Regions from separate parts of the Weizmannia sp. FSL W8-0676 genome, predicted to be linked through region 1. Evidence: riboswitches for the same ligand, from Rfam matches in the RefSeq annotation. Region 1 holds a riboswitch; each other region holds the start of a gene.
What was found. Region 1 has a riboswitch for S-adenosylmethionine ahead of NST20_RS02020 (bifunctional homocysteine S-methyltransferase/methylenetetrahydrofolate reductase). Riboswitches for the same ligand answer to the same signal wherever they lie in the genome.
Positions count from the first base shown of each region.

Region 2: it holds a riboswitch for S-adenosylmethionine, as region 1 does, so the genes downstream of both, NST20_RS01490 (phosphoadenylyl-sulfate reductase) here and NST20_RS02020 (bifunctional homocysteine S-methyltransferase/methylenetetrahydrofolate reductase) in region 1, are expected to answer to the same signal.
Region 3: it holds a riboswitch for S-adenosylmethionine, as region 1 does, so the genes downstream of both, NST20_RS07300 (assimilatory sulfite reductase (NADPH) flavoprotein subunit) here and NST20_RS02020 (bifunctional homocysteine S-methyltransferase/methylenetetrahydrofolate reductase) in region 1, are expected to answer to the same signal.
Region 4: it holds a riboswitch for S-adenosylmethionine, as region 1 does, so the genes downstream of both, NST20_RS02730 (methionine biosynthesis PLP-dependent protein) here and NST20_RS02020 (bifunctional homocysteine S-methyltransferase/methylenetetrahydrofolate reductase) in region 1, are expected to answer to the same signal.

Region 1 is NZ_CP151954.1:407,112-411,384, forward strand. Features, by position in the region: gene NST20_RS02010 (LCP family protein) at 1-779, shown strand, start outside; gene NST20_RS02015 (hypothetical protein) at 839-1,786, shown strand; SAM riboswitch class I at 1,983-2,083, shown strand; gene NST20_RS02020 (bifunctional homocysteine S-methyltransferase/methylenetetrahydrofolate reductase) at 2,152-3,987, shown strand; gene metH (methionine synthase) at 4,064-4,273, shown strand, end outside.
Region 2 is NZ_CP151954.1:288,805-293,077, reverse strand. Features, by position in the region: gene NST20_RS01500 (sirohydrochlorin chelatase) at 1-634, opposite strand, end outside; gene cobA (uroporphyrinogen-III C-methyltransferase) at 641-1,399, opposite strand; gene NST20_RS01490 (phosphoadenylyl-sulfate reductase) at 1,527-2,252, opposite strand; SAM riboswitch class I at 2,344-2,448, opposite strand; gene NST20_RS01485 (hypothetical protein) at 2,550-2,729, opposite strand; gene NST20_RS01480 (TIGR04104 family putative zinc finger protein) at 2,759-3,064, opposite strand; gene NST20_RS01475 (glycosyl hydrolase family 28-related protein) at 3,235-4,273, shown strand, end outside.
Region 3 is NZ_CP151954.1:1,503,340-1,507,612, forward strand. Features, by position in the region: gene NST20_RS07280 (ABC transporter substrate-binding protein) at 1-329, shown strand, start outside; gene NST20_RS07285 (VOC family protein) at 652-1,050, opposite strand; partial or broken gene NST20_RS07290 (phosphosulfolactate synthase) at 1,034-1,817, opposite strand; gene NST20_RS07295 (2-phosphosulfolactate phosphatase) at 1,810-2,505, opposite strand; SAM riboswitch class I at 2,679-2,779, shown strand; gene NST20_RS07300 (assimilatory sulfite reductase (NADPH) flavoprotein subunit) at 2,900-4,273, shown strand, end outside.
Region 4 is NZ_CP151954.1:568,690-572,962, reverse strand. Features, by position in the region: gene NST20_RS02730 (methionine biosynthesis PLP-dependent protein) at 1-1,109, opposite strand, end outside; SAM riboswitch class I at 1,187-1,306, opposite strand; gene NST20_RS02725 (ABC transporter permease) at 1,415-2,554, opposite strand; gene NST20_RS02720 (ABC transporter ATP-binding protein) at 2,545-3,441, opposite strand; gene NST20_RS02715 (KpsF/GutQ family sugar-phosphate isomerase) at 3,658-4,273, opposite strand, start outside.

The DNA.
Region 1 (4,273 bases):
ACGGTAAAAAGGATGCAAATGGCCGCACCAATATTCTCCTTCTCGGAATTGATCGGCGCGGGCAAGAAGATTCAAGAACCGATACCATCATGATTGCCCAATATGACCCGAAGAATAACCAGGTGAAGCTCATTTCGATTATGCGTGACATTTATGCCGAAATTCCGGGGTATAGAAACTATAAAATTAACACAGCCTACTATCTTGGCAATCTGAAGAATCAAAAAAAGGGTGTTGAATTGCTGCGTCAAACACTCAAAACCAATTTTGACATTGATGTGCAATATTATGCACTTGTCGATTTCCAAGGTTTTGTTAAAATTGTCGATACCCTGGCGCCTCAAGGCATTGAAATGAACGTGGAACATAAAATGTCGGAAAACATCGGCTTGACGCTTTATCCTGGAAAACAGCTGATGCATGGGAAACAATTGCTCGCCTACGCACGATTCAGACATGACGCGCAAGGCGACTTTGGCCGGGTTGCCCGCCAGCAAAAAGTGCTTAAAGCGCTCCAATCTGAAGTTTTCAGCGTGAACGGTATCGCCAAAGCGCCGAAACTGCTTGGAACCATTCAGCCGTATATTGCCACCAATATGAGCAAAATGAACATTCTTGCGCTCGCCAAAGACGCCGTCGGAGGCAACCTCAAGGTAAAAACAATGACCGTACCGGTTGCCGGCACCTATACCAATGTCAGCTATCCGGGCGTCGGCGCCGCACTCGAAGTGGACAAAGAAAAAAATATAGAAGCCATCAAACAGTTTTTGGATGAATAACAGGGGCCGGTTCCGGCTCTTTTTTTTTGTAGCAGACAGAAAGCCGTACCAGGAGCAAATTGTCTTTTTGGAGGGTTCAAAAAGACAAAAGAGAGCCGGACCAAGAGCAAATTGTCCTTTTGAAAGGCTCAAAAAGACAAAAGAGAGTCGGACCAAGAGCAAATTGTCCTTTTGAAAGGCTCAAAAAGACAAAAGAGAGTCGGACCGGGAGCAAATTGTCCTTTTGGAGAGCTCAAAAAGACAAAAGAAAGCCGTACCGGGAGCAAATTGTCTTTTTGGAGAGCTCAAAAAGACAAAAGAAAGCCGTACCGGGAGCAAATTGTCTTTTTGGAGAGCTCAAAAAGACAAAAGAGAGCCGGACCAAGAGCAAATTGTCCTTTTGGAGAGCTCAAAAAGACAAAAGAGAGCCGTACCGGGAGCAAATTGTCCTTTTGGAGGGTTCAAAAAGACAAAAGAAAGCCGGACCAAGAGCAAATTGTCTTTTTGAATGGCTCAAAAAGACAAAAGAGAGTCGGATCAGGGGCGAATTGTCCTTTTGGAGGGCTCAAAAAGACAAAAGAGAGCCGGACCAAGAGCAAATTGTCCTTTTGGAGAGCTCAAAAAGACAAAAGAGAGCCGTACCAGGAGCAAATTGTCTTTTTGGAGGGTTCAAAAAGACAAAAGAGAGCCGGACCAAGAGCAAATTGTCTTTTTGGAGAGCTCAAAAAGACAAAAGAGAGCCGGACCAAGAGCAAATTGTCTTTTTGGAGAGCTCAAAAAGACAAAAGAGATCTGGACCAGGAGCAAATTGTCTTTTTGGAGAGCTCAAAAAGACAAAAGAGAGTCGGATCAGGGGCGAATTGTCCTTTTGGAGGGCTCAAAAAGACAAAAGAAAGCCGGACCAAGAGCAAATTGTCCTTTTGAAAGGCTCAAAAAGACAAAAGAGAGCCGTACCGGGAGCAAATTGTCCTTTTGGAGAGCTCAAAAAGACAAAAGAGAGCCGTACCGGGAGCAAATTGTCCTTTTGAAGGGTTCAAAAAGACAAAAGAAAGCCGTACCGGGAGCAAATTGTCCTTTTGGAGAGCTCAAAAAGACAAAAGAAAGCCAATTAGACAAAAGGGACGAAACCGCATCCAATATGAATTTCAATTTCCCCCTTGTCATGTCACCCGGCAAAGTGTAAAGTATAAATAAGTCAAAATTTTAAGTACGTTCAATCGAATAGCCTTATCAAGAGAGGCGGAGGGACTTGGCCCGATGAAACCTCAGCAACCAGCCATACGGCACGGTGCTAAATCCAACAGGTATACCTGAAAAGATAAGGAGCCATGTTATCATCTTGCCTCCTTTTCCGGGAGGCTTTTTTCATATCATGCAAAAGGAGTGTAAAAAGTTGGACTTTCTCGAAACGTTAAAAAACCGCATCCTTGTTGCGGACGGGGCAATGGGGACGCTGCTGTATGCATACGGCGCCGACACATGTTATGAGTCATTCAATCTGAGCCACCCGGAAGACATCCACGCGATCCACCGCGCCTATATCGAAGCAGGCGCATCGGTCATTCAAACCAACACGTACAGTGCCAACTATATCAAGCTTGCACAGTATGGACTGGAAGAAAAAGTAAAAGACATCAACAAAGCGGCCGTCCGGATTGCAAAAGAGGCGGCAAACCGCGATACATTCATACTCGGCACGGTCGGCGGCATCCGCGGCCAGCGCAAAACTGAGGCAACACTTGCCGAAATTAAGCGTACGTTCCGCGAGCAGATTTTTCACCTCCTGAACGAAGGAGTCGATGCCCTGCTTCTGGAAACGTATTTTGACGCTGAAGAACTGTATACGGTTGTTGACATTGCAAAAAAAGAAGCGGATGTCCCGGTCATCGCCCAGTTCTCGCTTATTGAGCCGGGCGTGCTCCAAAACGGAACCCCGGTCCGTGATGCATTCAAGGAACTTGAAAACCGCGGCGCCGATGTGACCGGCCTGAACTGCCGGCTCGGCCCGCACCACATGATCCAGGCGTTCGAAGAAATCCCGATACCGAAGCGTGCCTTTTTGTCCGCATACCCGAATGCAAGTCTTTTAGATTACGAGGAAGGCCGGTTCACATTTACGAATAACGCCGATTATTTTAAAACATGTGCCGAAAAACTTGTCGAACAGGGTGTGCGCCTGATCGGCGGCTGCTGCGGCACAACGCCGGCCCACATCAAAGCAATCGCAGAAGGGATCCAGGGGCTTGTGCCTGTCACAGAAAAAACGGTCCGCCCGCCGAAAATCGAAATCGCAGCCGCCCCGGCGCAGTACGAACCGCCGTTGCATGAAATTGTAAAAAAACGCCATTCCGTCATTGTCGAATTGGACACACCGAAAACGCTGAACACAGCCCGCTTTTTCGAAGGAGCAAAAGCGCTGCACGACGCCGGCATCGATGCCTTGACAATGGCCGACAACTCGCTTGCAAGCCCGCGCATCAGCAACACAGCGATTGCCGCGATTTTAAAAGAGAAACAGGGCATCCGGCCGCTCGTTCATATTACATGCCGTGATCGCAATTTGATCGGGCTGCAGTCGCACTTAATGGGCCTTGCCGCGCTCGGGATTGACCAGGTGCTTGCCGTCACGGGGGATCCGTCGAAAATCGGCGACTTCCCGGGGGCCACGAGCGTATACGATTTGTCGTCAATGGAACTGATCGCAATGATCAAGCAATTTAACGATGGCATTTCCCATTCCGGCAAATCGCTTCAGCGGAAAACAAATTTTTCCGTCGCAGCTGCATTTAACCCGAACGTCCGCAATCTCGATAAAACGGTCGGGAGGTTGGAACGCAAAATCCGCCACGGTGCTGATTATTTTATCACCCAGCCTGTCTTCAGCACGGAAAAAATCGAGCAAATCCATGAAGCCACGAAGCATTTGGACGCGCCGATCTATCTTGGCATTATGCCGCTTACCAGCTACCGGAACGCGGTCTTTCTGCACAATGAAGTGCCGGGCATCACACTGACGGATGATATTTTGCAAGCGATGGAAAAAACAAACGGCGACCCTGTGAAAGCGCGCGAAGAAAGCCTTGCGATCAGCCGTAACTTGATCGATGCGGCCCTCGCCTATTTCAACGGCATTTACCTGATTACGCCGCTCGAACGCTATGAACTCACAGTGGAATGCACGCGCTACATCCACGAAAAAACAGCAGTGCGCAGCGCGGGCATTTTCTAAAAGTATAGGAGATTCTTTGGCTACCCGGCAACCTGAATTTAACCGATCAAACGCACAACCAAAGGGGGCATTTTTCATGGGGAAAACGATATTTGAACAGCAGCTTGCGAACCGCATTCTCATTCTCGACGGGGCGATGGGCACGATGATCCAGCAGCAACACCTCACCGCGGCAGACTTTGGCGGCGAAGCATACGAAGGCTGCAATGAATACTTGAATCTCACAGCGCCCGATCTAATCCGCTCGATCCATGAAGCATATCTCGAAGCGGGGGCCGACATCATC
Region 2 (4,273 bases), 120 kb from region 1:
CCCGCTGCAGCATGCCCACTTTCTTTTCCAGCGACCGGACGAGCACGCCGGTGAACCAAAGATATGGGGCCACAACCACCGGGCGCCCGGCCACGGCCAGCTCCTTCAGCGCCTCATCAAAACGGGGCTCAAGAACCGCCAAATAAGCCGTTTTGATCTGTTCTGCCCCCAGTTGCACGCGCAGCCCGTCCGCAATTTTTGCAAAATCGCACAGTGTTTCCGGATTACGGCTGCCGCGTCCGACCAGCAGAATCCAGGCACCCGGAGGCATGCCGGTTTCCAAAATATTTTCCGCCAGGATTCCGGTGATCCGGTCCCCGACGCCGAGCGGGCGGCCGTACGTAAACACAATATGCGGATAACGTCGTTTCGCTTCCCGGATCGCACGCGGGATATCCTCATAATAATGCCCGGCACTCAGCAGCAATACCGGCACAACGGCGATACGCCCTGCGCCGCCCCGGACAAGCGCATCAATCCCTGCTGCAATATCCGGTTCCGCAATTTCCAGATAACAAATTTCCTGGAGATCCGCATCCACCTGTGCCATCGCTTGCCGGATTGCCGCTGTTGCTTCCCGGGCGGTTTCGGGCACACGGCTGCCGTGGCTGACATATAAAACACCTTGTTTCATACCCGTTCACCCGGTACAGGCCGGAGCAGCGGAAAGCTGTTCAAACCATTTCAACTCATCGCGCAGTTTTACCACTTCTCCGATGATCAAAAGCGATGGGTTGCGCAACCCGTCCGCCTTTTCACTTAAATTTCCAAGCGTGCCGACCGCGGTTTCCTGTTTTTCCGTCGTGCCCCAGCGGATAAGTGCAGCCGGCATGTCCGGCGATTTGCCGTGCTTTATCAGTTGCGCACAGATGAGCGGCAGATTTTTCACGCCCATATAAATGCAAAGTGTATCAATTCCCGCATATTTGGACCAGTATGCATCAAGGTCTTCGCCTTTTTTCGTGACGCCCGCGATAAAAGCAACGGATGTACTGAGCCCGCGGTGGGTGAGCGGAATGCCGGCATAGGCGGGCACGGCGGAACCGGCCGTAATCCCCGGAACGATTTCAAACGGAATATGCTTTTGCACCAGTACTTCCGCCTCCTCCCCGCCTCTGCCGAATATAAACGGATCGCCGCCTTTTAAACGGACAACAGTTTTGCCTTGGTTGGCAAACTTCACAAGCAGGTGGTTGATCGTATCCTGCGACATCGTATGGGCGTCCGGCTTTTTCCCGCAGTAGACGAGTTCCGCATCCGGCCTTGCTTCTTTTAACAGATCCGGATTCACCAGGCGGTCATATAAAATGACATCCGCTTCCCGGATCATGCGCAATCCTTTCACTGTGATCAGTTCCGGATCGCCGGGCCCTGCCCCGACTAAATATACTTTTCTCATTTCTTCACCTGCTTTAAACTTAATCGGATAACTGGTTGGTTTGGTTTATGCGCCCACTTCTCCCGGAGTGGCTGTAGCAGCGGCTTAGAAGGGATGGCCGTTTTTGCCGCAGCACCACCGGGCAGCCTTATTTTTTCTGAACCGTATGCAGCCCGCATTCGGTTTTATGAAAGCCCGCCCATCTTCCTGCTCTTGAGTCGCTGTTTCCGACAGCACGTGTGCACGGGAAACAGCCGATGCTCGGATATCCCTGGTCATGCAATTCGTTATACGGAAGATGATGGGACTTGATATAGTTCCAAACGTCATCCCATGTCCAATGAATCAGCGGGCAAATTTTAATCGAATGGAACCTTTCATCTTTATTGACAAAATTCGTTTTCGCCCTCGTCGGCGATTGCTCCCGCCGCAAGCCGGATATCCAGGCCGCCGCTCCCTGCAGCGTTTCTTCAAGCGGCTTGATTTTCCGGATATAGCAGCATTGGTCCGGATCCCTTTTCCAAAGGGCAGATCCGTATTGCGCCGCCTGTTCATCAAGCGTAAGCGACGGTTTTTTCATTTGGATATTTAAAGCCGGATATTTCTTTTTTACTTTTTCAATCAATTCGTAAGTCTGCGGAAAGTGCAGGTCCGTATCCAAAAATACGATATCCGCATCTTCTCTGACTTTCGAAATGAGATCAATCAGCACCATTCCTTCTGCGCCGAAGCTGCACGCATATACCACTGATTTACCGTACGTGCCATATGCCCACTGCAAAATTTCCAATGCGCCCTTTGTTTCATCTTCCGGCACGAACACTGCAAACGGATCCGACGTAAACTGTTCATATGTGAGCCGCGTTTGCTCCACTCTATTCCCTTCTTTCTTATTCGATTACTAAGGATTAAACGACAAAAATCTTCTTACCCTGAAGTAAGAAGATATCCATTCCCGGGAAATCTTCTTATCTTTCAGGCCACCACCTGCAGGAATTGGCACAGTACCCGTTTTCGGACCTGCTGCCGAGGCTTCACAGGGCCCTTCCCTCCACCTCTCTTGATAAGAAAATAACAACATATAAGCTTGAAGTTTATTGTATACCTTCTTATGCTATTCGTCAACGAAAAATTCTGATAAAGAAAATAAGGCCCATTTTCACGAAAAGTGTTACATGTAGTTTTGGGCCACCTTTTTCTTTCTCATTTGATGAAATGGTTTCCAATCTTTACTTGCATGTGTTTTTTTCAAATCTTGCTCTGTACCAAATCGGTTCATCAATTCACCTTTAAACTTGCGGCGTACCGGCTCAGCTCCGCGTTTCATCATCACCTGGATTTTTGAAGCCATTTAAAAGGGCGACAACTATTCGTTCCCTTTTACCATAGAAGCCTTTCTTTATGATCAAACGAATAAACATAAGGCATCATAAGAATCAAACAAGCCCAAATAATGATGATTAGTGTTATGAATGCAATTTTTGGAATGCCCAATATCATTAGTCCAAATGAGATGAAAAAGCAAAGCAGGGAAAAATATCCAACTTTATTTCGAAACTTCAAACTTGGATATAACTTGGCTTTACAATTTGGACATTCTATGGTTTGGTCAAACTTCCATAATCTCTTAAAGATATAAATCCACTTAAATGGATGGTTACAATCAGAACATTTTGGCAGGCTCATTGACTTCCACCTTCCTTTTCTTCGATTTTAACATAAAATTCAATCTTTTTTATGCCAACAACAATGATTTAGAAAAGAGTCTTCCTTTTTCAGTGCGTTTTCCAACCTGCGGGGGTATACTACATATATCCAATGACAGAGACTGAATGAAGGCAAAGCGGGGTGAAAAAATGATTCATTTGGATAAGCATCATGACCCCCGGACAAACGGCATGCTGCTGCGCCAGCTTTCACGCAGGGCAGTCCAGCCGGGTACCCTAATCCAGGAAAATGAAGCGCTTTTTCAAAAATACTGCCAGCCGGAATTTCACAAACCGTTTTCCCTTTCACGGCTGCTGCTGAACCGGAGATATCCGGTTGAACCGTATAAAACCCTTGCAGATCAGAACGGCCTTGTCTACCCGGAATGGAAAACGATATTGGATCAAGAATACAGCCGGCTGCTGTCTGTGGCATCCCGTACAGTCAATGTGGCAGATTTCGGGGCTGCCGGCGATGGAAAAACCGACTGCACAGCGGCATTCCAAAAAGCACTGGGAAACGGCCGCGTGAAAGTGATCGTACCGGAAGGCGTTTATCTTGTAAAGGGGCTTAAGCTGCCTTCATGGACATGCCTTTGCGGCAGCGGAAAAGGCGTAACAGTCATCAAACTCCATCCGCATGCGCCGAAAAAAACGCGTCTTATCCAAAACGCCCATTTCCACCGCGGCAATCACCATATATCGGTGGAAGGGCTCTCGCTGGACTGGAATGTCGAAAGGCTCGGAAATGAGGAAAGAACGGCAGCAGGAAATAACCGTTCAAGCTGTCTGACTTTTGCGCACGTCACGTTCGGCTGGGTGAAAAATGTGGAGGCGGCGGGGGCCGGCCTGCATGGTTTTGATGTATCGTCTGCCCGGTATCATTATTTGGGCGACGGCTTTCTCGCCCCGGGAAGGAGCCGCTATATCTGGCTGGACGGGCTCACGGCAAGCGGATTCGGTGATGACGGCATTACCACCCACCATAGCGACTATTGCTTTATCTCAAATTCTTTCTGTTACAACCCGAGTGGAAAGGCCCACAAAAAAGGGTTTTCCAACTCCAATGGCATTGAGATTGATGACGGGTCGCGCCATGTCTGGCTTTACAATAATGCTTCAAGCGGCTGTTTCGGAGGTGTCGAAATCAAAGCCCACCACAATGCTTCGGCTGCTTCTCATGTCCACC
Region 3 (4,273 bases), 1.1 Mb from region 1:
TCGCAAACGAAAATAAGCTGAAACAGCAGCCAGACATTTTTAAAAAATTTCTTGCTGCCGCCGAAAAAGGCCAGCAATATGTCAAAAAACATCCGGAAAAGGCGCTTGCCATTTTGTTAAAACATGAAGATGCCTCTTCACCGCTGGATAAAAATGTGGAAACGAAGAGCCTGCACATTTTGCTGCCGCTGATGAGCGAAAAAAATAAAACGATTGCCGATCAGGACCTGAAAAAATGGCAAGACGTTTCGGATTGGCTGTACCAGACAAAGATCACAAAAACACATGTCAATGCCGCAAAAGCTTTTGTCCATTTAGAAAATAAATAAGGAGCATTCTGGAAGCCAAATCGCTTTGGCTTCCGCCAGCATGGGATCACAAAACCGGGTGGCGGAACATGCAGAGTATGTTATTCGCTTCAAGCGCTGCATGTTCCTGCGGGAAGCCGCAAAAAAACCGCAGCTGTATGCCTGCGGTTTGCATGTTAAGCCTAAAAAGGGCCTCCGGGGCTTTGCCATCCTGCTGAACATAACGATCAAACGTCTCGGGCCAGGAAAAAACGCTTATCGCCTGGCCCAAATGGCAAAGCATGCGATGCGGCTCTTTCCGGAAAAAGCCGCATCGCATGCTTTGAGCAATGAATGGGACTGGTTAATACACCATGCTTTCATCGTGGTAATATTTAAATTCGAGCAAGTTGTTGGAGGGATCTTGGAGGAAAAATGTCCAATGTTCCTCTTGCCTGCCCCCAAACCGGACCATTTTCTCCTGGAAAAATGCCAAGCGGTTTTTCTTTGCGGATTGGAGGGTTTCCTCAAATGCTGCTTTATCCAAAAAAGTAATGCCGAAATGGCGGGGATACATTTTCGGGTTGGGGTCTATTTTTTCAGGGCTCAGATGGCAGACAACCTGGTCCCCGAAAAAATTGAAAGTGACCCGGTCATCATACCGGCGCGCCACCTTACAGCCTAATTTCTGATAGAAATCGGCTGTTTCATCAAGATCTTTGCACGGGATCGCCAAATGAAAAATTTTATCCGTTTTTCTCATGGGAATCTCCTCCAATAAAAAAAGTATCTGATCGCAAACCGAGCCTTAATGTTTCAAGCGCAAGGGCATCCGAAAAAGGGATGTTGGCCAGATTGGCATCCGGGCCGAGCTGTTGGATAAAAAAGCCTGGAGCTGCTTGTTGGGCGCTTCGAAAATGAAAGCATCGCGGGAATCCCGGAGTCCAGGATGGCCGCAAACATCTCCTCCCGTATTTCCCCGTCCCCGTTGCAAATGCCGCTCGTGCCGCTTTCCCTTGCCTCTGTCATCACTTTATATGCGCCTGCTTCTAAATCTTGACTAATCGATTCCAGCCATAACGCCGGCGTGTCGGCTATTGATTTGGCAGTATCTTTTGAGCCAACTTCACTTAACACTTTAAACTCCTTTGAAAATTCCGCAATATAATGGCACTTTTCCGGATTGGACAGCGGCAGGGTGCCATTTGAGATTTCAACATATTCGCATGCAAACCGCCGGCAGTATTGAACGTACCGATCCGTCTTTCCCTGGCTGGCAAACTTTTCAAATAAAGTGCCGCCGAAAAAGAAGGCAATGCCGTTTTGCCTCAGGTGATCTATTTTTTCTTCCAAATGGCGCGAAACCACCGATGTTCCCCAGCCGAATTTGACGAAATCAATATAAGGGGCTGCACTGTTCATGGTATCTTTAAAAAAGTTCAGCGGAATGCCATTGTCAATTAAGATGGTGATTCCGCAATCCCGCGGTTTCTCATTGCGTAAAGGCAGTGTCAAACCATGGTCATTCATCTTCAACCCTCACGATCGTTGGAAATTCTCCTGTTGGATCAATTTTCATAACAAACCCGCAGTCTGTTTCGTTGCTGCAAAATTCCAGGTCAGCCGGGTTAAATGCAGGCTGGCCGGGATCAAGAAATTTCTTTGCAACACTGGCATTTACAATCTCCTTGATCACTGATTCCGGCTTTATCGTGCCGGAGCCGGTAAGGATGCTTTCCATGTATAATGCGCATGCCAGGTCATCTTCCCCCGTCGGATGGGAAGCGATAATATTGATGCGGGCGTTGTCTTTGCCTTTCCATTTGCGCAGGACCCATTTTGCCGTCATTTTTGCATTCGAAAAGCCGGTAACATAGACTTCCTTTGCACAAAGGGCGCGGAAGGCTGCTTTTACCCCGTTTGTGGATGTTTGCACCAACGTTTTGCCGGCTAACGGCTGTTTGGCGATGGCGGCCGGTGAATGGCCCAAATCAAATCCCGGTATCGGAAGGCCGTTCCTTTCGCCCGTGAGCAAGACATGCGGGTATTTGTCTTTGATACAAAAAGCCGCTTCTTTTGAGTCTGCCAGCCATATCTCTTTTACGCCGCCCAAAAAGGCATGGTGGGCAACCGTAAACGCGCGGATCACATCGATCACAATATTGGCATCCCCGGCTTCCGGCGTGATCTCATTCCCCTGGTAAATGCGGATGTTCATCCATTCCCCCCTCATTCTGTGCAAAAAATACATAAAGTATATTGGAGGGACGCTTGATGCGGAATTTGCCACCCTTTTCTTTTTTTATCGCCCCCGTCTGTTCAAAAAAGAATTGACTGCCACCGCATTTGATTGTATAATGTTTTCAATGATTTCTAAATAATGATTCGTGCTTCTTATCCAGAGAGGTGGAGGGAAAGGCCCTTTGAAGCCTCGGCAACAGGTTGAAAAACACTGTGCCAATTCCTGCAGACAATCGTCTGAAAGATAAGAGAAGTTGACCATTGTGCGCCGGCTCTTCTTATCTTTGTAAGGAGAGCTTTTTTCGAAGGTGCTTCTCATGGAAAGAAGCGGATTAAAATCCAAGTAAACTTCTATGTCTATTTGGATTAGGATGTCATACATAAATAAACAAATGAAAAGTGCATGCAAACATTGCGAGGTGGAAGATTTGCCGTTAAGTGTACAAAACAGCCCGTTTAGTAAAGAACAGGCGGAAAAGTTAAATGAACTGCTGCAAATGTTAACGGATCAGCAAAAATTATGGCTGAGCGGATATTTAACCTATCCGTTTGCCGAACAAGGAACGAATCCCCCGGGAAGTACAGCTGTTGCCGAAAAGCCGGTACAGACGGCAACCAAAACGGTTACGCTGCTGTTTGGTTCCGAGACAGGCAATGCCCAGGCGCTTGCCGAAGCATTCGCCGCCAGATTAAAAGAAATGCAGTTTGCCGTATCTTTTTCGGCACTCGATGCGGCCAAGCCGAAAGATTTAAAAAATGCAGGGTATCTGCTCATCATTACAAGCACACAAGGGGAAGGGGACCCGCCCGACAACGCATTGTCTTTCTATGAGCTGATCCACAGCAGAAAAGCCCCAAAACTGGACGGGGTCCAATTTTCCGTTTTGGCGCTTGGGGACCAGACATATGAGTTTTTTTGCAAGGTCGGAAAAGAGATCGACAAGAGGCTGGAAGAGTTGGGCGGGGAACGGCTCTATCCGCGAGTGGATTGCGATGTGGATTATGAAGAAGACGCCCAGGAATGGTTTGAAGGGGTTACAGGCGTGCTCCAGTCATCTGCCTTGCCGCCTTCAACCGCTGCCGATGCCACCCGGCCTGCAAACACCGATTATTCCAAATCCAACCCGTTCCAGGCGGAAGTGCTGGAAAATATCAATTTGAACTGGGAAGGGTCCAATAAAGAAACGCACCATATCGAATTATCCCTTGAAGGTTCCGGTTTTACATTTGAACCGGGGGACAGCATCGGGATTTACCCGGAAAATGACCCGGAACTCGTGGAACGGCTGATCGAAAAGCTCGGCTGGGATCCAAAAGAACCGGTTCCGATCAATAAAAAAGGGGAAGTACTGCCGGCCAGGGAAGCATTGCTCAGACATTATGAAATTACGAGATTAACAAAACCACTGCTTCAGCAGGCAGCCGTGCTTTTCGGAAACAAAGGGCTTACGGCTTTGCTTGAAAATGAAGCGGAGGCAAAGGCATACCTTGAAGGACGGGGCCTGATCGATCTTGTCGAGGAATATCCGCCGGAAAAAGTGGAAGTGCAAGCTTTTGTACAAATGCTCCGGAAAATGCCGCCGCGGCTTTATTCGATCGCAAGCAGTTGGAAAGCGAACCCCGATGAAGTCCATCTTGTCATTGCACTGGACTGCTATACAGCAAACGGAAGGGTGCGCGAAGGAGTTTGCTCCGGGCAAGTCGCAGGCAGGATAAAACCGGGAGACAAGCTGCCGGTTTATGTC
Region 4 (4,273 bases), 160 kb from region 1:
GTTTGCACCCCTTCGTGAATGTTGGCAAAAGCTTTTTCAATATCTGCAATCAAATCGCGGTCATCTTCAATTCCGACTGAAAAGCGCAAAAGGCAGTTGTCCACGCCCGAGGCAATCCGTTTTTCTTCCGGAATGTCGGCATGCGTCTGTGTAGCCGGGTAAGTGATAAAACTTTCCGTCCCGCCGAGACTTTCGGCAAATGTAATCAGAGACAGGCCGCGTAAAAACGGGTCAATCCATGATTCTTCTTTTACACGGAAAGAAAGCATCCCGCCGCGGCCCGGATATAGCACATCTTTTACATCCGGATGCGCGCTTAAAAAGGCCGCCACAGCTTTTGCATTTTTTTCGTGTTTTTCCATCCTAAGCGCCAGCGTTTTCATGCCGCGCATCAGAAGCCACGAATCAAACGGACTGAGGGTGGCGCCGGCACCGTTATGGTACAGAAAAAGCTGCTCGCAAAGTTCAGCACCCTTTGCCACGATCAGACCGGCCAGCACGTCGTTATGCCCGCCAAGATATTTCGTCGCGCTATGGACTACAATATCAGCGCCTTCTTTAATCGGCTGCTGCAAAAGCGGGGTGTAAAAAGTATTGTCTACAATCAGCAGGATTCCGTGCCTTTTCGCAATTTCAGCCACTGCGCCGATATCCGTCTGCTGCATGAGGGGGTTTGTCGGCGTTTCGAGGAAAATGGCTTTCGTTTTCGGGGTGATTTCTTGTTCAATATTTTCCGGGTTGCACGTATTCACGTACTTACAACAAAGCCCCCATTTTTTATATCCCTGCTCCAGCAGGCGGTAGGTGCCGCCATATAAATCATCACTCACAATCCACTCATCGCCGGCCTGGAACAAAGATAAAACAGTGAAAATCGCAGCCATGCCGGAACTGCACGCAAACCCGCGGTCCCCGCCCTCCAGATCCGCAATCGCTTCTTCAAGCAACTGGCGCGTCGGGTTGCCGGTACGGGAATAATCGAAACCGGTTGACTGCCCAATGCCTTCGTGGCGGTAAGCGGTAGAAAAATAAACAGGCGGGTTCACCGCACCTGTCACGCGGTCACTGCGGTTTCCGATTTGTGCAAGTTTTGTTTCTGTATGATACATGATGGACACTCCCTCACTTAAAATCAAAAAGCCTTCTCCAATAAGAAGAAGGCCATTCCTTTCGTGCATGAACCATCTTCTTATCTTTCAAGTTATGATCCCATAACTTGCAGGACTTAGCACCTTTTCAACGCGTAAAAGCATTGAAGGTTGCTGAGGCTTCATCGGGCCATTCCCTCAACCTCTCTTGATAAGAAAACACCAATATGAAATTTGCCATCAACGCCGCAAAAGAAATTACACAACGAACCTAAAAATTGCTTACGTTCAATTTATCCCTTTTTTTCGGATTCGTCAAGCTTTTTTTAAATTTTGTTTTTCTTATGGATAATCCATATGGTGAGAAAATAAAACAGCAAAGATGAAAGGAGAAGCGTAATGACTCCGTCTGTAGTATTGATATACTCATTCCTGAATTTTGCTGCACTTTCTCCATTCACTATATTCGGCACATCCACAAATGTAAAAGGGATGATATGCATAACAGCATACAACTTTGTCTTAAATCCGCTCATCATTTCCTCAAAACAAAAACAAGCCACCAAAACGAGCATCAGAAGCAATTGATTTCGAATAAAGGTATTTAAAAACTGCGTGAAAACAGAAATAAATAATAGAAGACATAGGATTAGTAAAAGCGATCTGCCCAAAAACCGGGCAATTGAAATCCACAATACTTCTGTCCCGTTTAAATTGATCGCCACAGGGTACTTCCAACTCCCCAAATGGCTTATGATGCTACCAATAATGAGCGCAACAACCAGGATAACAATCGTGATGGCAAGGCTGTAAACAAATGAAGTGAAGATTCTCGCATCCAATATTTTCTTGAGCTTCACTGGCAAAACATTTACAAAATGATTAATACCGCCTTGTTTATCTCTTGTTGAAATATCACCAATTAAAACTGCAATGAGAAGAGGCATTAAGAACGGGAATACGTAAAAAAGAATACGATATGTAAAGTTAATACCCGGGGTTTCGAACGACTCTATTACCGGATGAATATTTTGTTTAAGCAGAATGGTATTGAGCTGTATTGCTTTTTCTGTCTGCGGAACAATTTTTTTATTACCAAAAACAATTGTTCCGGCATTAATCCCAGCAATTAATTTTTTATCTAAAGCGATCTGCAATTTCAGTTCTTGCTTCCAATCCCCTGCTTCATGAGCTTGTATTTGTTCTGTACGAAGGCGTAACTCCTCCTGCAAACCCGCAAGTGCTTTCTTCTTTGCTTCACTCTTATTTGGATTTGATTCCATGTGTGAAATGGCATTTTCCAGTGAGGATTTGTTATCCTGATATTCATTGAGCGGGTCCATTCTCTTTGCTCCCACGAAAGTAATTGCAAACAAAATGAAAACAATCAAAATAGCAGCAATAAAAACAGTCAAATTTTTTTTATTTCTAATGAATCGCAATGTCTCTAATTTGATTAGCCCCATTTATCTTCACCTTCGTATATTTCCTCATAAATTAGTTGGCTGCCTTTTTGCCCTATGAAAAATGATTTAAATTTCATGTCTTGTTCGAATGCCTGATTTACCACAAAGGAGCTTTTACTCGAATCTATCTCCGCCCATACTTCATTGGCTGTGGCATTTTTAATTTCTTCATCTTTAAATAGGGAAAGAACTTTATCCGCATCATTCCCATTCTCTAACTTAATGATGATGTATTTATTAAAGTCCGGATTATTTTTTCTGCTTTCGTAAACCATTCTTCCTTGCTTTAAAAAGATGACACGATCACATAATTCATCAACATTGTTCAGAATATGGGAAGAAAAAAATACAATTTTATTTTCATCTCTAAGTTGCTTAATGGATTTGCTTATCAGTTTAATATTGGATGGGTCCAGCCCATTCATCGGCTCGTCCATCAATAGCAAATCACAAGAACTGATCAAGCACATCCCAAATAGCAGCCTTTGCTGCATGCCAAGCGAATATTTTGAAACCCTTTTGTCGATATAGGAACCCATGCTTAATTTTTCAATAACAGCGCCACATTCTTGTTTGCTCTCCCATAATCTTTGTACAAGTTTTAAATGCTCTCTCCCTGTTAAATTTGGATACAATACTGTATGGTCTTGCAAAAAAAATATTTTTTTAAGGATTTTTTCCCGATGCATTTTATAATTCATGCCGTAAATACTAATTTCGCCTTTTGAAGCAGGAATCAGGTTGGATATCGCATTTAAAAGCGTCGTCTTGCCGGATCCATTTGGAGCAACCAGGCCAATAATCTCCCCTGGTTCAGCAGAAAAACTTATATCTTCCAAAATTTTTGACTTCTCTATCTCTACTGACACATTGTTTACCCTTAACAAAACAATCCCTCCCCCGTTAATTCACAAGATCTTATCACCTATTTTAATAGGCCGCAGCGCCATTGTCACCGAAATTTTTGCGTGGTGTCACCGAAAAAACAAACTGCTGCTGCACATATTGGCGGCAACCACCAAAAAAAGCGGGATTCTTTATGAATCCGCTCTATCCAGTCAAAAAATTTTTTCTTGTTATTTTGCTTATTCTTGTTATTTTGCTTATATAGTCTGGACCAAATCCTGAATATGGAGCATGGCAACCGGTTTCTGGCCGGCAACAACCGGAAGCACTTTGAAAGCGCGGTCTTCCATTATTCGCAATGCTTCCGCTGCCAGCTGATGCTCACTGACGCAAACCGGATATTTTGTATACAAATCTGCTACTTTTTTGTCCAGTATTTCATGGCCGTTTAAAAGCTCACGCCGGATATCGCCGTCCGTTAAAATACCGGCCAGCCGTCCCCGATCATCAATAACTGAAACAGCCCCCGCCCCCGCTTCCGTCATCATAAATAATGCTTCCTTTATGCCGGTGTCCATTCCGGCAACCGGGTTCATGCTTTTCCGTTTAGCCACATGGCCAACCGTGAGAAGCAAACGCCGGCCAAGCGAGCCGCCGGGATGGAAGAGCGCAAAGTTTTCCGGTTTAAAGTCCCTTGCCTTTAAAAGGGCTACCGCGATCGCATCCCCGAGCGCAAGCGTGACGGTGGTTGTAGAAGTCGGCGCAAGGCCGAGTGGGCACGCTTCCTCAACTTCCCCGATATCCATCACCAGATTCGAACGCCGCGCCAGTGTCGACTTGCGTGAACCGGAAATGGCAATCATTTTTGCGCCG